One region of the Bacillus sp. AP8 genome, then DNA from elsewhere that is predicted to be linked to it. Evidence: riboswitches for the same ligand, from Rfam matches in the RefSeq annotation. Region 1 holds a riboswitch; each other region holds the start of a gene.
The links. Region 1 has a riboswitch for cobalamin ahead of BN349_RS09100 (cobyric acid synthase). Riboswitches for the same ligand answer to the same signal wherever they lie in the genome.
Positions count from the first base shown of each region.

Region 2: it holds a riboswitch for cobalamin, as region 1 does, so the genes downstream of both, BN349_RS05045 ((2Fe-2S) ferredoxin domain-containing protein) here and BN349_RS09100 (cobyric acid synthase) in region 1, are expected to answer to the same signal.
Region 3: it holds a riboswitch for cobalamin, as region 1 does, so the genes downstream of both, BN349_RS17260 (hypothetical protein) here and BN349_RS09100 (cobyric acid synthase) in region 1, are expected to answer to the same signal.
Region 4: it holds a riboswitch for cobalamin, as region 1 does, so the genes downstream of both, BN349_RS05550 (cob(I)yrinic acid a,c-diamide adenosyltransferase) here and BN349_RS09100 (cobyric acid synthase) in region 1, are expected to answer to the same signal.

Region 1 is NZ_CAPG01000035.1:11,251-16,608, forward strand. It holds gene cobT (nicotinate-nucleotide--dimethylbenzimidazole phosphoribosyltransferase) at 65-1,129, opposite strand; gene BN349_RS09100 (cobyric acid synthase) at 1,146-2,654, opposite strand; cobalamin riboswitch at 3,034-3,203, opposite strand; gene BN349_RS09105 (ECF transporter S component) at 3,205-3,711, opposite strand; gene BN349_RS09110 (fumarylacetoacetate hydrolase family protein) at 4,067-4,963, opposite strand; gene BN349_RS09115 (maleate cis-trans isomerase family protein) at 5,257-5,358, opposite strand, start outside.
Region 2 is NZ_CAPG01000027.1:68,236-73,593, reverse strand. It holds gene BN349_RS05055 (sirohydrochlorin chelatase) at 1-247, opposite strand, end outside; gene cobJ (precorrin-3B C(17)-methyltransferase) at 263-1,861, opposite strand; gene BN349_RS05045 ((2Fe-2S) ferredoxin domain-containing protein) at 1,891-2,256, opposite strand; cobalamin riboswitch at 2,473-2,663, opposite strand; cobalamin riboswitch at 3,018-3,213, shown strand; gene BN349_RS05040 (energy-coupling factor ABC transporter permease) at 3,557-4,303, shown strand; gene BN349_RS05035 (energy-coupling factor ABC transporter substrate-binding protein) at 4,305-4,595, shown strand; gene cbiQ (cobalt ECF transporter T component CbiQ) at 4,600-5,358, shown strand, end outside.
Region 3 is NZ_CAPG01000072.1:13,501-18,858, forward strand. It holds gene BN349_RS17250 (amino acid permease) at 1-1,230, shown strand, start outside; gene BN349_RS17255 (ABC transporter substrate-binding protein) at 1,339-2,286, opposite strand; gene BN349_RS17260 (hypothetical protein) at 2,290-2,838, opposite strand; cobalamin riboswitch at 3,090-3,283, opposite strand; gene wrbA (NAD(P)H:quinone oxidoreductase) at 3,636-4,247, opposite strand; gene BN349_RS17270 (alpha/beta hydrolase) at 4,372-4,983, opposite strand; gene BN349_RS17275 (flavin reductase family protein) at 5,001-5,358, opposite strand, start outside.
Region 4 is NZ_CAPG01000027.1:175,357-180,714, forward strand. It holds gene BN349_RS05545 (aminopeptidase) at 1-1,229, shown strand, start outside; cobalamin riboswitch at 1,297-1,480, shown strand; gene BN349_RS05550 (cob(I)yrinic acid a,c-diamide adenosyltransferase) at 1,806-2,354, shown strand; gene BN349_RS05555 (ABC transporter substrate-binding protein) at 2,463-3,437, shown strand; gene BN349_RS05560 (FecCD family ABC transporter permease) at 3,403-4,470, shown strand; gene BN349_RS23410 (ABC transporter ATP-binding protein) at 4,485-5,358, shown strand, end outside.

The DNA of each region.
Region 1 (5,358 bases):
AAACTCCTCGCAATTAAAAATAGTATAGAGACAATTATACTAACTGTTTCTATGCATTTGAGTATTAGCTTCTTGAACTTTCCTTCGATACATTCGCATCCTCGAAAGTAGCCATTTCACTGACCATTTTTGTCGCTGCTTCTACCAAACTATATGCTAAAACAGCGCCACTTCCTTCTCCTAAACGCATTTGTAATGATAAGAGAGGTTTCTTACCAAGCTTTTCGAGAGCAGCAGTATGACCCGGTTCCACTGAATGATGACCTGCTATCATATAATCTTTTACTAATGGACATAATTTGACTGCTAATAAAGCACTAGCTGTACAAATAAAACCATCTAATAAAATCGGAATCTTTCTAGATGCAGCATACAGCATCGCGCCTACCATAGCACCAATCTCGAATCCACCTACTTTTTGTAGCAAGTCTAAAGCATCATCAGCATTAGGCTGTAATAACTTTAAAGCATCATCAATTACTTCTGCCTTATAATCAAGTGCTGAAGACAAAAGCCCTGTCCCTTGTCCAACAAGAGAACGAACATTTAAACCAGTGATAGCAGCAACTATAGCAGAGCTAGATGTTGTATTAGCAATTCCCATTTCACCAACAATTAATAATTTGGCTCCTCGATTTATAATGTTTTCCGCCCGTTTTATTCCAACTTCAATAGAACGAATCGCTTCTTCCTTTGTCATTGCTGGGCCCTTTGCAAAATTCTTCGTTCCATATGCTACTTTTTCAATACATAATCCGTCTGCATAGAGATCCGATTTAACACCAACATCAACAATTTCTATTAATCCGTTCACATTTTTTGTAAAAACATTAATGGCCGCTCCACCATTTAAAAAGTTCATCACCATTTGAGCTGTTACTTCTTGTGGATAGGCTGATACTTTTTCTTCTGCTATACCATGGTCTGCTGCAAATACAATGACACCCGGAGGGTACACAGTAGGCATCTTCTCCCCTGTAATTTCTGTAAGCTGGATTGCCACTTTTTCTATATCTCCTAAACTCCCAATTGGCTTTGTCAAATTATTAATATGTTGTAGGGCGATCTCACCCATGTGATGATTTACCTCATTAATTTCTTTAATGACAGATTGCAATTTTTCACTCATTGCCTTTCCCCTTTTCTCATCGATGTAAAATTTCGTAAATTTTTTCTATATCTACATTTTGACGTACATGGTTTGCTAAACGTCTATACTCATTTTCTTTTAATACCTCTACATCAAGTGTACGCTCTATAGATGGTAGACCTATAGTTGCACGCACTTGATTTAAAAACACCCCACGAAATTCATTGTTATGAAATATATGATGTAAATAAGTGCCGATAATTTTCCCATTATTCATACAGCACCCCTCTTCTTCACCATTTAAAAAAGCAAAGCAAGGTACATATTCAGTCGTTTTAGAAATACCCATATGCACTTCATAGCCCTTTAAAGGAATCATCTCTTCACCAAAGCATTTCGTAAATCCATTTGTTATAACTGTTTTCTTGTCTTGCTTCATCTCAGTGACTATCGGTAGTAAACCCAAGCCTAAAATCTTTGTAATATCTGATTCAACCTGATATTCATCAAGTAATTCTTTACCTAAAAGTTGATATCCACCACAAATTCCAAAAATGTAAGTACCTTTTTTCACTAATGAGAGAATCTTTCTATCTAAACCAGTTTCTTTCATAAATTCCATTGCGTAAGCAGAGTTTTTCGTTCCTGGAATGATAATAACATCGGGATTACCTAGTTGACTGGTTTTTTTTACAAAACGAACATTACAATCTTTTTCTAAACGTAATGGATCCAGATCTGTGAAATTAGAAAAGGTTGGATGTGCAATGACAGCTATATCAATATCCGCCTCATCATTCGTACCTCTTATGCTATATTGAGCAAGGGACAGACTATCTTCACCGTCAATTTCTAAATTAGGAATATAAGGAATAACCCCTAAAACCGGAACACTAGTATATTCCTCAAACCAATCCAGTCCAGGTTGTAAAAGCGTTACATCTCCTCGAAATTTATTAATTATGACCCCTTTCACTCGTTTTCGATCTTCCTCGGACAACAACTGCAATGTACCTACTAAACTAGCAAAAACCCCGCCACGATCAATATCACCAACTAGAATTACAGGTGAATCAACAAGTCTAGCTAATCTCATATTGACCAATTCTCGATCATTTAAATTTATTTCCGCCGGTGAACCAGCCCCTTCTATAACAATGCAATCATACTCATCTGCTAGCTTCTTAAACGATTCACTAATAGCTTGCAAACCCGTTTCAAAAAAATTCTGACGATAAACCGCCGCCTTCATATCACTATATGGCTTTCCGTGTAAAACAACCTGAGATTTCATATCTCCAGATGGCTTTATTAATATAGGATTCATGTGAACAGATGCATCTACTCCTGCTGCTTCAGCTTGTATTCCTTGAGCTCTCCCAATTTCAAGACCATCATTTGTTATATATGAATTCAAAGCCATATTCTGTGATTTAAAAGGCGCTACCTTTAAACCATCTTCTGAAAATATTTTGCATAAGGCTGTCACAAAAATACTCTTTCCTGAATCAGAATGAGTTCCTTGAACCATTATCGGCTTTGCTTTACCTCTTACTATTTCCATGAGCTATCTCAACTCCTTTAAATAAAAATCAATAAAGTTACTAACAGTAATTTGGTTACAATTTTTTCACAAACATGTTTTATTGTATATAAAAGTCGATAGGATCGTTAGGTACGAGTCGGAATAGTAGGATTGGTCAGACACCCCGCAAGCTCTATTTACCGAAGAGGATCACCCGCCCGTTCCGTGATAAGCGAACCCTGAATTTAACTCTGCCCGTATTCACTATTTGTTCATAGGAAACAAAGTATGCGAAATAACCTATATAAAAAAGCACTAGGCTTTTGGGAGCCTAGTGCCTTATACAACAAAATTATGCCTTCTTCTAATAGTCAACACAAAATATGTATAAAGACAACATGCTCCCTGAAAAAATGTTGTGAAAATTCTGTTTAAAGGAGGTATCCTGACTTAGATTCATCTTACTCTCTCACCTTCCCAAATCATTATGATTAAGTGGTTTATCCTGAGATTTCATCATCATTACAGTAGTTAGGGTCTGTAGAGGATTCTCACCTCTTTCCCTGATCTCTAAACAGTTATTATTCTGTTAAATGGTAGAAGGGCTTATATACTTTTTCTTCCACTTTAAAGGTAGTGCTGCAAAAACAATTTCAGCAACTACTATATTACAAACCGAAGCAATGGCAAGTGCTGGGAATAATACAAAAATCACATCTTTTAAAATTGGATATAAAGCTAAAAGTGATAATGGACAATTAAAGATAAATGCAATCACGACTGATATCCCAATACCAAAAGCTTGATTTATTTTTTTGCCAATCCATCTACGTGTTACACTATACAAAAACATAGTAATAGCCATCATTATCGCTATTATGAGATGAACTGGAAAGGATAGCGGAAATCCAGCTATTAAGGATGAAATCATATGTCCAAGAAATCCAAGAGCCATTCCAAAGCCCGGACCCAATAACAGTGTTCCAATAAAAGCTGGAGCTGCATCAAAAGCAATGGACCCCATTACTTTAATATTTGCTCCTATAAAACACATCGCAATTAGTAAAGCACATATGGTTGTTTTTTGAATCTTCAAAGCTACTCTCCTTTACTCTTTATGACGTTCTCTATTTCTATTATAGAAGTGCAGCAACAAACGTACAAGATACTATACTCATATAAGACAATATAGTAGCGTTTTGTGCATTACTATAGTATAGTAAAATCTATTTAATTTTTCAAAAAAAACTGCTAAAAACTCAGAATATCAATTGAGTATTCCAAGTTTTTAGCGAAAGAAGACGTAAAATTAAGCCTTTAAGCTACACCTTTTAGTATATTGATTATCCAAAACTAAACCTGTAATTATGTTTATAAAAATTTTTCAATAAACAAGTTTTACCAAAAATAACTCTATATTTTCAATCAGTTCCAGTTTTATTTTTTATAAATTACTCTCTGGTATTTTGTATAAAAATGTTTGATAATGTACCAAGTTTATCAATTGTAACTTTTACCACATCACCATCTTTTAACCATACCCTTTTCTCTTCAGGATAGCCCAAAATAACTCCTTCTGGCGTACCTGTCAAAATGACATCGCCTGGTTGAAGAGTAAAATATTCCGAAATATAAGTTATAAGTTCTCTACAACTGAAAATCATATCAGATGTATTAGATTTCTGACGAATTTCTCCATTTACATAAGAGGTTATATTTAAGTCGTCGGGATCCTCTATCTCATCCTTGCTCACCAAATATGGTCCAATTGGACAGAAACCATCACTTGTTTTACCAAGTAACCATTGAGAGCTTTGTGATTGTAAGTCACGTGCAGAAATATCATTTGCAATACAGTATCCATAAATAACTGAAAGGGCATCTTCTTTTTTAACATTTCTTGCCTTTTTCCCTATAATTATTGCTAATTCTGCTTCATAATCAACTTGTGATGAAGTATGAGGTAACATAATCTCTTTATCGTGAGCATTAATAGTATTATTAAATTTACTAAATATAATTGGGTTCGAAGGAAAAGGCAAATTACACTCCGTAGCATGCTTTTTATAGTTTAATCCAATACAAATTATTTTTTTAGGTTCAGGTACACTAGGACCATAATCAAGGGAAGTTTCTTCTAAAAATAAAGTTTCTTCCCTCAAAGATGCCGCAACTAGCTTAGATATTTCTTCATGCATATCTTCTATATTTATTAGATCATATACGGATAGAGGAATATTGTTAATATAAGGAAATTTTGTCGAAGCCGCTTCAACATCTAAAATGCCTTTTTCAGTTTTAATTCCCAAAACCAAGCGTTTATCTTTATAAAAAGTAACTGAAATCATTCTTTTCCACCATCCCATTTTTCTAATACTTTAAATAAGTAAATAATTCTATATTTCCCAAAAACTTCACTAAGTTTTAAACTTTATTTATTCATGATATAATCAATTTGACATCTGCACTTTAAAACAGCATGCATAAGGGGTTGTGACAGCTAATCTTCTGTCCGTAAAATGAAATGGAGTCGTCAGAGAAGACGTTAATCACCATGCAGATATTCTTTGTTTATTTACAAACTAAATAAACAGAGCATTGCAACCCCTGCACGGGTTGAATGCTCCTAATAATGGTTATACTAACTTTGATTTACACTTGAAAATACTTTACCCCAACCTTTAATAATACTAGGATCTAAATCCACTATTTTTAAACACTCCCACATAAGTACATTAATAGT
Region 2 (5,358 bases), on a different contig from region 1:
CTGGGATATGAATTTTCGAATGACCAGCTGGTAACAAAATAATCGGAATTACATGAATATCTGTTGCTCCTCTATTCACACATGCAGCAATTCCTTGTGGAATATTCGGTGTTTCAAACTCCAAAAAGCAAGTTTCTACTATTAAATTTCCATCCATAGTTGGTAGCATTTTTTCAACAAATGCACTGACTTCTTGATTTCCTTCTTTTAATTGACTTCCATGACCTACAAATAAGACAGCCTTCATATTTCATTTCCCCCTTTAATCTCCACAAGGTGCAGGAGCAATTTCAATTTTTGGTGACATATCCTGAAACTTATATCCTTCAATTTCTTTTACACGTTTAAAATACTTAAATAATCTTTCATTTGGATGTGCATTTTCCTTATAATTGTCAATAATAGCTTTTATCTTCCCAACTATTTGTTCAGGAGGAATTCCCTCCTCAACCGGCTGACCTGGATGTGCTGTTCTACCAACAGGCTTTGCTCCAAGAAACAAATCAAATTTACCTTTTCTAAAAACTATTCCTATATCGTTCATGACGGCTTGATAACACGCCATACCACAACCGTTAAAGCCGATATTTAATCGTTTAGGTAAACTTATTCCTTCGACTAATTCTTGAATTTCCTCTGCATATGGGATAGATTCCGCCTTTTCACCATCGCAGAAATCGCAAGCTTTTATCGTAACGACATCCCCGATTGGTGAAAGTAAAAAAGCAGCATCTTGAAGTTTCTTCGTAATAACCTCTGGTTGTACAGTTGGGATACGTAGAACTATTTGATGATCTGGAGTATATTCCATCGTTCCCTTATCTCCTACAACTTCAACAAGTGTTAACATTTGCTGAGTTGAAAATTGTTTATTGGCAACTCCAGGACTTACTGCAAGTTCAAATATGGATTCTAACTTTGGTTGTATATACTCTCTTTTTTCTCCATCAATTAGCGCTAATGCTTCTAACGCGATTTCTAACGATGATGTGTTTTTGTCTTGTATGATCTCTGTAATCACTGTTTCTTGATTTAATGCCCAAGGTTCTGCTTCCTTCTTTAAACGTTGATGAGGCTTTAACGGTTGTTTTTCCGAACCAAGTGTATATTTCCTTTGATAGCCCCTCGGTGTAATCATTTTACCTTCATAAAAAAATGTGGAAGAATTTCCGATAATGACTGTTGTTAGCATTCCAATTTCATGATTTAGCATGTCGCTTAATGTAGTCATAACAACTGATTGTGTATCACGGTAGCCCCCTTTCACTAATCCAACTGGTGTATCAGGTGAGCGATATTTCAAAAGAATCTTTTGAGTTTCCACAATTTGTCTTGTTCTCCTACCACTACGTGGGTTATATAACGCAATAACAAAATCCGCTTGTCCGGCTGCATCTACTCTTTTGGCAATAAGCTCCCAAGGCGTTAGGTGATCACTTAATGAAATTGTACAAGCATCATGCATAATCGGAGCACCTAACAAAGATGCACAGGAATTTATAGCAGAAATTCCTGGTATTATTTCTATTGCGATACCACTTTCTTCTTTCCAGCCTTTTTCAACCAATACTTCATATACGAGCCCGGCCATACCGTATACACCAGAATCCCCACTGGAAATAACAGCTACTTTTTTTCCAAGTTCCGCTTGTTTAACAGCCTCTTGTGCACGACTCACTTCTTCAGTCATTCCTGTACTAACAACGGTTTTATCAGAGATTAAACCCTGAATGAGATCGACATATGTTTTGTAACCAAGTACTATATCACTTTCTCGTATTGCTTCGACTGCCCGTGTTGTAATATGTTCATAATTACCAGGACCAAATCCTACTAAAAACAATTTGCCTTTTTCGCTCAATGAAAACACTCCTTTATGTCTCGGACATCTTATTTTTTCTTAGAGATTCCATTAATCGCTTTATATTTTTGATTTCTAGCCATTTTTCCATCAATAAATTGATAACTAACATAATCCATAATTGGTTCTTGATTGTATTTTTGAACGATTTCTCTACCAAGTTCAGGTGTTAGTGAGCCGTACCAAAGACCTTTTGGAAACTCGATTACGACAGGCGCATCTTTACAACGGCCATTACATCGAGTTCTTGTTGTATGAATATGTTCATCTAATCCTTGTTTTGCAATTTCATCACGTATTGCAAGAGTTACTTCTTCTGCATCTTTTCGATTGCAACTGCTACCATTACACATAAACAAATGAGTACTTGTCCCATTTAAATTCCATGTTGTCATTCAACTTCCCATCCTTCATTCGTTCAAAATTTACCAGACTATTTTTCGGTCTTACTTATTCTGATTGAACAGATAAAAAGTAAAAAAGAAAAAACCTTACTCTATCGAATAAGGTTTCATAAAAAAGCTATAAGCATGAAAAAGAGACATCGTTAAAAAGTCCATGACATTCTCATACAAATAGTAGCTCTTTTACCTTTCCCACCGAAAAGTAATGATCATCACGTATGAAAAGCAGGTCTCCTGGCTTAGCGTCATTTTACTCTTGTTCCTTCCCAGCAATTTGCCAGTGGTCATAACAATTTCATCAGCATTACAGTAGCGGGGGCTGCATCAGATTTACACTGATTTCCCATTTAACTCAATGTATTTTCTATTAATCTTTAACTTTTGTATTACAGAAAAATCACACCGAGAACTAATCATACTTATTAAGTTATAAAATATAGACGAAACACTAGACATTTCATCCGATATTTGTATTCAACCCAGTATTAGTAGTTTTCTTATTAGTAGAACGTAAAAATCTATACATAGGTAAAACAAATAAATTATTTCAATATCTAAAAACTATGTACATCATACAACAGAATATCTGCTTTTAAAATATGAAAAATTCAGTACATTGGTTCAAAAAGGTGCTAAACCATTGCTATTACAGCGTTTTTTCTCGAAAAAATATTTTTTGATAATTCCAAAAAGAAATGAAATTTATGTATAGAATTTTAAAAATATTCGTGATAAAATGTTTATCGGAACAAAAATTGAATACACTTAATGGTGCTAAAGCTCATAGTAGCATTTAGCTTAAAAGGGAATTCGGTGTCAATCCGAAGCGGTCCCGCCACTGTAACGAGGAGCTTTATTTCTTATACCACTGTTTCTAGTATTGAAATGGGAAGGTGAAATCAAGTGTTGATTCGAAGCCAGGAGACCTGCCATTTAATATAGTGAATGTAATACCCACGAGGATGGGTGCGCTGATAGAACAGATTGGTTTCATTCTGTTTATTTAATGGTAAATCAAGCACTTTATCCTTTATTGAGGAAAGTGCTTTTTTGTTTTATTAAAGGCTGTGTTTAGAAGATTGAGAGTTTTTAAAGGTTGATTGGAGTGTAAAGGGCGAGCCTGCTCAAGTGCGTAGCAAAAAGCTGGCTCACTGCCTACCCCAGTGAAAAGCGTGCATCATGAAGCAGAATTCTACTCAACTATACTCAATACTTGTTCCTAGACAATAAAATTTGCCAAAAGGCCCTTATAAAAAAGCACTTTTCAAAAAACTTTAAAGGAGATTGGAAAATGAAGAAAAGATTGAATTACAAGATTTTGTACTTTATCGTATTTTTGCTGTTTGTTCCAAAAAAAGCATTTGCGATGCATATTATGGAAGGATTCTTACCAGCTGAGTGGGCGATTTTTTGGTGGGCGATTTCATTACCATTTCTAATTGCTGGTTTACTCACAATCAAAAAAATTACGCAGGAAAACCCAGAAGTGAAAATGATGTTAGGTTTATCGGGTGCATTCGCATTTGTATTATCCGCATTAAAAATCCCTTCTGTTACAGGTAGTTGTTCGCATCCTACTGGTGTGGGACTTGGTACAATTTTATTTGGTCCAGCTGCAATGAGCGTTATAGGATTTATTGTTCTTTTATTTCAATCATTATTATTAGCTCATGGCGGTTTAACTACATTAGGTGCCAATACTTTTTCAATGGCAATTGCCGGCCCAATAATTGCCTTTTTCATTTTTAAAGGAGCTAAAAAAGTTGGTCTCTCCTTCTCCGTTGCTGTCTTTTTAGCTGCATCCTTAGGTGATTTAGGAACCTATATTTTTACATCTATTCAATTGGCTTTAGCCTTTCCATCTGAAGTTGGTGGCTTTATGGCGTCATTTACAAAATTTGCAGGAATCTTTGCTGTAACACAAATTCCATTAGCCATTAGTGAAGGTATACTAACAGTAGTCGTAATGAACGTACTAAGAAAATATAATGTTGCAGAATTAATGAAATTAAAAGTATTTACAAAGGAGGCTCATTAAAATGAAAAAAAATCTCCTTCTCATCTTATTTGTTATTATACTAGCCATATTTCCTTTATTTCTTCAAAAAGGAGCAGAGTTTGGTGGAGCTGATGGAGAGGCTGAGGCTGAAATTGGAAATATCGCTCCTGATTATGAGCCTTGGTTTAGTTCCATATTGGAGCCACCAAGTGGAGAGATTGAAAGTTTATTATTTTCGCTTCAAGCAGGTTTAGGAGCAGGTTTTATAGGCTATTTTATCGGTTTTTCCAAAGGAAAGAAGAAAAAAAATAATGTAGATCAAAAAGAGTAAGATCATGTTATTAATTGATAAATATGCTTATTTCAACCGACTTAAAGATGTTCACCCATTAGAAAAAATGACTTTTTCAATGATGATGTTGATTTTTTCCTTGATGGTTCAAAATATAGTTGTATCACTCATCACTTTTATAGTGATGAGTTCTTTTATCTTATTTGCAGCTAAAATCCCATTTTCATATTATGTGAAGCTATTGTTGCTTCCAGCTTTTTTCTTACTATCAGGTTTAATAACCATTCTACTTTCATTTGATACTATTGACACATTACCCCTAAGTATTGCTTGGTCACTGAAAGTAGGGAATTGGTTCATCTTTATAACGCATGACAGTATCGTGAAAGCGATTAAACTTTTCTTTACCGTACTAGGAAGTATAAGCTGCTTATACTTTTTAACATTGACAACACCTATGACAACCATTTTTGATATCTTAAGAAAATGGAAGATTCCTAAATTGTTAATAGAGCTAATTGAATTAACCTATCGCTTTATTTTTGTATTTCTTGAAACATCTCACGATATTTTTTTAGCACAGCATTCACGACTTGGTTATATTTCCATTCGTCAAGGCATTAAATCATTAGGGCTTCTCGTTTCTTCTTTATTTATACAAGTTTTTCAACGTTCTCATCAACTAACTAATGCTATGAATGCTAGGTGTTATAAAGATGATCTTTTATTTATACAAGAAAATTATCGCTATTCTATGCTTAACTGGATAATCATGATTCTATTTTTGATTGCTCTAATGATA
Region 3 (5,358 bases), on a different contig from region 1:
TTATATTTAGTAATGGTTTGTTTAGGAGAGCTTGCTGTATATATGCCAGTTACCGGTTCTTTTCAAACTTACGCAACAAAGTTTATTAGTCCCGCAGCTGGCTTTTCATTAGGATGGATGTATTTTATTGGCTCTGCTACAACAGCCGGAGTAGAGTTTACTGCTGCTGGAATATTAATGCACCGTTGGTTTCCAGATATACCAACTTGGATTTGGTGTTTCATTTTTATTGTGTTATTATTCGGCATTAATGCATTAACAACAAAAGGCTTTGCAGAAGCTGAATATTGGCTATCCGGTATAAAAGTTGTAGCTGTACTATTTTTTATTGTCGTCGGATTTGGTGCAATATTTGGAGTATTAGATTTATCAGATCGTCCAGCTCCACATTTCAGTAATCTAGGCTGGAATCATCTTTTTCCGCAAGGAATCGGAATCATATTTGTGACGATGATGAATGTTATTTTTTCCTATCAAGGATCTGAATTAATCGGTATCGCTGCTGGCGAAAGTGAAAATCCTCAAAAGAATATACCTCGCGCAATCAGAAATGTATTATTAAGAATTATTATATTCTATATCTCTTCTATTCTTGTATTATCAGCAGTATTTCCTTCTACTGAGCTAGGTTTATTAGAAAGTCCGTTCGTAACTTTAATGGACCTTGCTGGAATTCCATTTGCACCCGACATCATGAACTTTGTTATTTTGACTGCCATTTTATCTGTAGGAAATTCCTGCTTATATGCTTCAACTCGTCTGCTTTGGTCCATGGCTCATGAAGGAATGGCTCCAAAAGCATTCGGCAAACTTACAAAGCGAAAGGTGCCATTCATTGCACTCGTATTTACCATTATATTCTCACTATTATCTCTGTTAACAAGCTTTATAGCTGCTGATACTGTATTTGTATTACTTATGTCTATCGCAGGTATTTCAGTCACAATTTCTTGGATTGGTATAGCTTTCTCACAATTTATGTTTCGACGAAAGTATTTGAAAGCAGGAGGTAAACTGAATGATTTAAAATATAAAGTACCTTTTTATCCGATCGTTCCCATTGTTTGTATCCTTTTTTGCATAACTATATTAATTTTTCTAGCATTTGATTCCACTCAACTAACTGGACTACTAATCGGTGTAGGTTTCTTTATACTTTGTTATGTATTTTATGCTCTAAAATGGAAACACACTAGCACACAAACGACAGATTTTCATATTGAAGAATAGCCCCCAAAAAACCGCGGATGATACATTCGCGGTTTTTTTAACGGTTATTTCATTAGTTTATTTACATGTACAGTATCAAAATCACAACATTATGACTTAACAAAACTATTATTTAAATAAATCAGGATATACAGCTTTAGCTACAAGCTCTACAGCTTCCCCAATACGCGGTCCTGGACGAGACATAATATCAGCATCTAATTGGATAACTTGATTATTCTTCACTGCATCAAGGTTATTCCAGCTTTTCCGATTTTTAATTTCATCTACCGGATTATCAATATAATTTACTGTTGTTAATATCACTTGTGGGTTACGCTTAATAATTTCTTCCTCAGTAGGCTTCATCCAACCTTCTTTATCCGCAAAAATATTCTCCACTCCAGCACTGTCTAAGATTTCTTGCTGGAATGTTTTTGCACCTGTTGTATAAATATCTGGAGAAGGACTAATTTCATAGTAAACTTTCGCTTTTGTATCTATACTAGCTACTTTTTCTTGAACAGAAGTAAATTGTTCTTTAATATGAGAAATAATTTCTTTCCCCTTTTTTTCTACTCCCATTACTGCCGCTAATTGTTCAATGTCTCCATATACGTCATCAATAGTTGCTGCTGATTGAATAACGAAAATAGGAATTCCTGCATCTTTTATTGGTTGAAGGACTTTTTCATCACCGATTGTATAGGCAATTACAACATCAGGCTTCAAAGCTATTACTTCTTCTGTATTTACGTTAACTGAGTCCGAAACTCGTTTGATTTCTTTCGCTTTTTCAGGATAGTTATCATAATCTGTAACACCAACAAGCTTATCTCCCACACCTAATTCAAACAAAATCTCTGTGTTACTTGGTTGTAGGGAAACAACTGTTTCTGGAACTTTGTCAAAAGTAATTTCTGCTCCTGTATCATCTTTGACTTTATATGCTTGCACTTCGGTTTTTGCATCTTTTGATTCATTTTGCTTTTTTGTTTGATTATCACTGCCACACGCAGTTAAAAACAAGGCTAATAATAGAGCGGAAATCAAGCTAAATAATTTCATCTTCTTCATTCGTTATTCCCCCGACTTTTTCTTTTTTCTCGTATCATAGGATTTACTTATAAATTCAACTTCAGTTAATTCCTTTTGCTTATTCACATATACAGCCATTACAAATAGAACGTTTGCTAACAAATGCGCATAATCAAATAGAATTTTCTCAACATCCATTTCTAAGCTCACTTTGTGTAGAGCTCGGACAGATTTCTTCGCTTCACTTCTACAAGTATGCAATACACAAGCGGCAGTAGATCCTTGCGGAAGCACAAATGTTTCTATCCTTTCTTTAACTTCAGAAACATAGAAGTCGTACATGGAGCTAAGACGGTCGAGATCTTCCTCAGTTATCGCCACTTTACCACGAGCAGAACCATTAAGGTGATAAGCCATTTCAATTAAGTACATTAAATCCTTATGAACAATGGAAATGTCTTTCGTTAATGAGGCAGCTAGCCCAATCCGTGTTGCTAAAGAGTCCGTTCTAATCTCAAAGTCAACAGTTGATGCCGATTCTCTCATATACGGATAGCATAAAAAGCGTAAGTCTTTCTTTACCATATACATATGAACCTCCTTATATATTAGCGATGGACCTCTCGTATTTCTTGTAGTGTCATAAATTACAAGATTAAGCCAATATTCCTCTTATATGACCACTTTCTACTATTTGATAGAATTCCTATTGTCATATAGAAACATCTTCTTTTCTCATAAAAAAAGCCACCCAAGATTATTGGCCGGCATTCGTCATCCATTATTTTATAATTAAATAAGATGAAAATTTGCCATACAATCCTCTTAACTTCCGAAGAGTAAAATACGATGAAAAAAAAGTAGGTATCCTGGCTTGTGCGTCATCTTACTTTAAGAACCTTCCCATTTCAAACACAAATGCTTAAAACAGTGGTATTTTCTTATTTCATCAGCACTTACAGTTGCGGAAACAGCTTCGGACTTACACCGAATTCCCTTTTAACTAATCTAATAGTCTTTTTTCTCTGCAAGGTTTATTCACTTATCTTCTATCATAACATGGCAATAGATGCATATTATAGTAAGTTGCTCAATAATACATACTTCCATATATGACACTATAGATTGATGTATACAAGAATCCTCTAGATAGCCAAAAACGTTTAATCAGGCAATCAGTATATGTCTAAGTTAAACTATGATTGGAAGATCTCTTTTGTAATCCATATCTTATTTTCACCTTAAATAAGATTTTACAGATTACTACTTACATTTCTCTTACAAATAGACTTTCGTACACATTGAGGTCAATGAAAGATTATTTTACTTCATACCCACCCTCAAAAGATAAAGGAGTCTCATCAACGAGGCTCCTTTATTAAAAATACTTATTGATTTGCTTTTTTTATCGCTTCAGCGATAGTGACTGTACGTTTCGCTTGATGCTTAATTGCCTCTTCAACGTCTTCAACCATTTCACCTTGTTGATTAACAGTTACACTAGTTCCGTATGGATTTCCTCCTGCTGCAAATGTTACAGGATCAGTATAACCAGGAGCTGCAACGATTGCACCCCAATGATACATAGTTGTATAAAGAGATAAAATAGTTGCTTCCTGACCACCATGTGCATTTTGGGCCGAGCTCATTGCACTAACTACTTTATTGACTAATTTTCCGTTGAACCATAAACCACCTGTTGTATCCAAGAAATTCTTCATTTGACCAGGCATGTTACCGAAGCGAGTTGGAACAGAGAAGATAATGGCATCTGCCCATTCTAAATCCGCTAGAGTAACCTCTGGAACATCTTTCGTTGCTTCCAGATGAGCTTTCCATGCAGGATTCGACTCAATTGCAGCTTGGGGTGCTGTTTCAGCTACTTTCAATACTTTGACTTCTGCTCCAGCAGCTTTAGCACCCTCTTCTGCCATTTTAGCCATTTTGTAATTTGTACCACCTGAACTATAATAAATAACTGCTAGTTTAACATTTTCCATTTTCACATTCTCCTCACCATTAGTTTTTTTAGTAAATAATCTATTTAAAAACCCCATGTTGTATTCACCCTTCTCGTATATTTCTAGGAATCACCTCCCAAAAGGATTCCTAATATCAACCAATCTAATTACTAAAAATGCTTTTATACCACTTCGCTGCTTCTTCAACCTCAGTGCGAGTTAACGAATGACCAAAATTCTCCCAATATATGGATACATCAGAACCCGCTTGATTTAGTGTTCTCAATAATTCTTCTGATTCTTGCGCTGGACAAATAGGATCATTCTTACCTGCTGCAATAAATGTAAAAGTACCTGTTAAATCTGGTAAATCAATTCCTCTTCTTGGTACCATTGGATGATGCAGAATGGCTCCTTTTAAGGAATGGCTATAATGAAATAACAAACTTGCTGCAATATTAGCTCCATTCGAATAGCCAATAGCTACAACATTTGATCGATCAAAATCATATTTTTCTGCAGATTCATCGATAAATTCATGTAGCTGCTTTGTACGAAAAATTAAATCTTCTTCGTCAAAGATCCCTTCAGCTAAACGACGAAAAAATCTTGGCATGCCATTCTCTAGAATTTCTCCACGAACACTTAATACAGCTGCCTCTTGATCAATAATATCCGCTAATGGTAATAAATCATGTTCATTTCCACCCGTTCCATGAAGTAACAGCAATGTCCGACTTGTTTTACTTTTTCCAGGTATAAAAAGATGTTTCAAAATAATACCCCCTATTCTTATTCTGGTCTCTCTATTGAAAAGACTTTACCTAATGTGGCATAATTACTTCCCGCTAAACGACTCACAGCATTTAATTCTTTAGCATTAATTCGTCCCTTGTCATAAAGACTATCTTCAATATGATATTGAACAATTTTCCCTATCACAAAATCACATCCGTTGTTCTCATCTCCCCCAAGTTCAACTATTCTCTCAAGTACGCACTCCATTCTGATCTTCGCTTCTTTAACTCCGGGCGTAGAAATCTTTTTGCTCGAACAGATGGTAAGTTCCGTTTTTTCTATTTCACTTTCATGAGGTAACAGATTTGCCGCTGTTTGATTAACTTGCTCAACTATATTTTCATCGACTATA
Region 4 (5,358 bases), on a different contig from region 1:
GTAATTTCGAACAAAATTTAGAAAAATACGCTGAACTCGCTGTAAAAGTTGGAGTGAATGTTCAAAAAGGACAAACGCTTGTTATAAGAACAACTTTAGAAGGTGCTGAATTGGTAAGAGTTATTACAAAAAAGGCATATGAAGCAGGTGCTCATAATGTTATTGTGCAATGGAGCGATGACGCGATCACACGCTTAAGATATGAACATGCAGGTGATGAAGTCTTTAAAGAATACCCAGTTCATCAAGCTAATGAAACGAATGAATTGGCTGAACAAGGCGCTTCATTCTTATCCGTAATTTCTTCATCGCCTGATTTATTAAAAGGAATTGATTTAGAACGTTTAGCGAATAGTCAAAAGGCTTCTGGTCAAGCACTAAGCAAATTCAGACAAATTATGCAAGCAGATAAAGTATGCTGGTCAATTGTAGCTGTTCCTTCGCAAAGCTGGGCAGATATGGTATTCCCAGAAGCAGCGAAAGAAGAGCGCATCGAATTATTGTGGGATGCTATATTTAAAGCGACTCGTATCGATTTGGATAATCCGGTTGAAGCTTGGAAAAAACATGATGAATCTTTACATACAAAAGTAGATTATTTAAACGAGAAGCACTATAAAAAGCTACATTACAGAGCACCTGGAACAGATTTAACCGTGGAACTTCCAGAAAAACATATTTGGTGTGGTGCAGGTAGCATCAGTGAGGCTGGCGTTGAATTCATGGCAAATATGCCGACAGAAGAAGTGTTTTCAATGCCATTAAAAACAGGTGTGAATGGAGTAGTATCTAGTACAAAACCTTTAAGCTATGGTGGTAACATTATTGATAAATTTACATTGACTTTTGAAAATGGACGCATTGTGGATGCGAAAGCTGAAGTAGGCGAAGAAGTGTTAAAAGGATTAATTGCAACTGACGAAGGTTCGCATTACTTAGGTGAGGTGGCATTAGTCCCTCATCATTCTCCTATATCTGAATCAAATATTTTATATTATAATACATTATTTGATGAAAATGCGTCGAACCACTTAGCAATTGGAAGTGCGTATGCATTTAATTTAGACGGTGGTAAAACAATGACTCGTGAAGAATTAAATGAAAATGGTGCAAATGAAAGTATAACACATGTTGATTTCATGATTGGTTCTGATCAAATGGATATAGATGGAATAGCGGAAGATGGTAAAGCTGAACCGATATTTAGAAAAGGAAATTGGGCATTTTAAATTAATTTGAATGAAAAAAATGACAATTTATTATATTTTCAGTACAATAAAAAAGATTGTACAATTAACTTAATATCACTTAATGAGTGCCTTGTATTCAAAGGGTAATAGGGAAATCGGTTAGAATCCGATGCAGCCCCCGCTACTGTAAGCATGATTCGTATTGCTCGATATGCCACTGAACAAATGTTTGGGAAGGCTTGAGAGAAATAATGCTAAGCCAGGAAACCTGCTCATTAAGATTATTCTTGTTTTTCGGTGGGAAAAGTAAGTCGAGAGTGAATTTGTATTGTATGTTCGAGCCTTGACTGTTTTTCAGTTGAGGCTTTTCGTTTTTGTATGGGACGAAGGAATTAAAAAGTGAACAATGGATTATTTTAAATCTAACAGCATAATTGTGGTGTTAGTAAGAGTTGAATTGTCTGTTAGATGATAGGTTCACATTGTCTCATATTATTAGTACTACTTATTGATGTAAATGACTAGAGAAAGATAAGAATCTACTTGATGAGTACATTCTAAGGGAAGTTATTTACGTAACAAATGATTTATTCATACTGAGGAGGATGGCTACTAATGAAAAGAGATTCAAAATCTGCTGGGAAAGTGTTGGTTTATACGGGAAATGGAAAAGGGAAGACAACAGCCTCATTTGGTTTAGCAGCAAGAGCATTAGGGAGAGATTTTAAAGTTATTATTCTTCAATTTATCAAATCTCCTGATCGCACATATGGAGAACAAATTTCTCTTGAAAAACTCGGGGCTGAGGTGTATCAACTAGGAATCGGTTTTACTTGGACAAAAACCCCAGAAGAACATCGTCAATCCTTGAAACAAGCTTGGGAATTTGCAAAAGAAAAGCTGAATAGTGAAGAATATGATCTTGTTATTTTTGATGAATTAAATAATGCCTTAAGTATTGATAGTTTTCCTATAGATGATGTTTTACCTTTGGATGATGTTATTCAAACGATCAAAAATAAACCATTTAAAACACATGTTGTTGTAACAGGGCGAGACGCAAAACAAGAAATGAAAGATATCGCAGATTTAGTTTCTATTATTGAAGAGGAAAAACACTATTACCAAGAGGGTGTAGATGCTATTTACGGAATTGAGTATTAATAGTAAAGGAGTACTGGATTTGTAATCAAAAGATAGAATGACAAATGATAATTTGAACAATCGCACATGCGTTTTTTTACATTACATAACTTTGGAGGATTTTTCATCATGAAAAAGCGTTTATTAAAAGGATTAAGTATATTTTCACTATTATTCATCCTGCTACTAGCTGTGTTAGCAGGGTGCGGATCGACATCTGAAAATAAGAAAGATGACTCAGGAGCATCATCAACAACACAAGCAAAAGGTTTTCCTGTAACTATTAAAGATGATGTTGGAAATAAGGTTACAATTGAAAAGAAGCCTGAAAAAATTGTATCACTACTCCCAAGTACTACGGAAACATTATTCGCCTTAGGTCTTGATGATCAAATTGTAGGTGTATCAGATTATGATAATTTTCCAGAAGCTGCTTTGAAAAAAGAAAAAGTTGGCTCACAAGACATGAATATCGAAAAAATCTTGTCGCTTCAACCAGATGTTGTGTTTTTACAGGAATATCAATACAAAAATCATGCGGATATGATTAAGCAATTGCAAAATGCAGGGATAACAACAATCATTATTGGTTCACAGGAATCCTTTGATAAAGCATATAAAGGTATTAGCCTCCTCGGTAAAGCTACAGGAACTGAAGAGGAAGCGAATGCTATTGTCAATAATATGAAAGAAAGAATTAATAATATCAAAGATAAAGCGAAAAAAGTGGAATCAAAAAAACGCGTTTGGGTAGAAATATCCCCTCAACCAGAGATTTTTACAACAGGTCAGAATACTTTTATGAATGAGATGCTTGATATGATAGGTGCAGAAAATGTTGCAAAAGGTCAAGTTGGCTGGGTGAAAATGAGTGAGGAAGAAGCGGTTAAATTAAATCCTGACGTGATTCTTACAACATATGGTAGCTATGTTGGAAATGCGACAAAGCAAGTTCTAGACCGAAAAGGCTGGCAACAAGTGAATGCAGTGAAAAACAAGCAAGTTTTCGACGTAAATAATGATACCACCTCTAGACCAGGGCCTCGCTTAGTAGATGGAGTTGAAGAAATTGCAAAAGCAGTCTATCCGGAAGTCTTCAAGTAAAAAAATAATTGTATTATCTATATTTACCATTTTATTTGTATGTACGGCTCTTATTTTAGGTGTTTTTGTAGGATCGGTTACGATTTCTGTTTCGGACATTTTAAAAATTATTTTTGGGAAATTAACAGGAATGTCTTTTTATAATGGAGATAATAGTACAGAAATGATTATTTGGGAAATTCGTTTTTCAAGAGTCATCTTAGCCTTTTTAGTGGGAGCATCCTTGTCATTAGCAGGAGCAACGTTTCAAGGATTATTGCGAAACACTTTAGCCGACCCATATACAATAGGTGTATCTTCAGGTGCATCCTTAGGTGCTGTTTTAGTTATATTTTTTCAAATTCCATCCACACTTTTATTAGGTTTTACTCAGCCTGTCATTGCTATTTTATTTGGATTAGGCACATTATTAATTGTGCTTTTCATTACTAATTTTGCTACAGGCAAACTCTCGAATGAAACAATTATTTTAGCGGGAGTTATTATTTCTTCTTTTATGAGTGCGATTATCTCGCTGATGATAGCTTTAACACCGAGAGAAGATATTGCTAATATTTTGTATTGGATAATGGGAAGTGTGGCTATGAGGGGATGGGGGCATGTACAATTGATTTTTCCTTTCTTTATCATAGGTACTGGAATTGTTTTATATCACTATCGAGAATTAAACAATATGGCACTTGGGGAACAATCTGCTCAATTTGCAGGAATGGATGTACGAAAAAAGAAAAAGGTTATTTTAATTGGTGCATCTATACTTACTGGATCGGCCGTTGCCGTATCAGGTGCAATTGGTTTTGTAGGATTAGTTATTCCACATCTTGTTCGATTAGTGACAGGTGCTAATCATCGTTATGTTTTGCCGTTTTCTTTATTTATTGGTGGAGCTTATTTAGTAATGGCGGATTTAATCGCAAGAACAGTAGTTGCTCCCAGCGAATTACCAATCGGTGTAGTGACGGCATTAATTGGTTCGCCTATTTTCACCATTTTATTAATTAAACAAAGAATGAAGAAAAATGATGTACATTAATCGGGGGTTGGAAAATGATCACACTTAAGAATGTTACAGGTGGATATAACGCTTCTACTGCGATTGTTAAAGACCTATCGTTTACTGTTGAGAAAGGTTGTTTTTTTGCTTTACTTGGACCGAATGGAAGTGGGAAAACGACGATTGTTCGTCTGATTATGGGGGCTTTACATTTACATCGTGGCTCTGTTGCAATTGATGGTAAAGAAGTAAAAGAGTTTAAGCCAAGAGAACTAGCGCAAAAAGTTGCTGTCATGACTCAAGAAAATGAAATTGGATTGGATTTTACCGTTAAAGAAATTGTTAGTTTAGGCCGTTATCCTTATCAGAAATCTTTATTCTTGAAAGAAAATACAAAAAGAGATGAAGAAGTAATAAAGCATGTTATGGAGCAAACAAAGGTTTGGGAGTTCCGTCATAAAATATTTGGTAATTTAAGCGGTGGTGAAAAGCAACGGGTTTTATTAGCAAAGGCGCTTGCACAAGAGCCGAAGTTACTGTTGTTAGATGAACCTACAAATCATCTAGATGTACGACATTCGATGGAACTATTAGATTTATTGAAGAACTTACAATTAAAGATGAATTTAACGGTTTTTGCTATTCTTCACGATTTAAATATCGCTTCTTTATATGCAGACAGTATCGCGCTCTTGAATGAGGGACAGCTACAAGGAATTTACAATGGTTTATTAGATGAAAATCAAGAAGAATTCAGTGATGTTTATCAAGTTCGCATGAATTTTCATCCTCATCCGGAGGTGGCAAAAAATCAGATTTTAATATCACCTGATTTCTTATTAGAAAATCGTTCTGATATTATACGAAATAAAGTATTTGTTGAAATTCAGCAGGAGAGAAAGAAGATCACTTTTCATAAACCTTTAA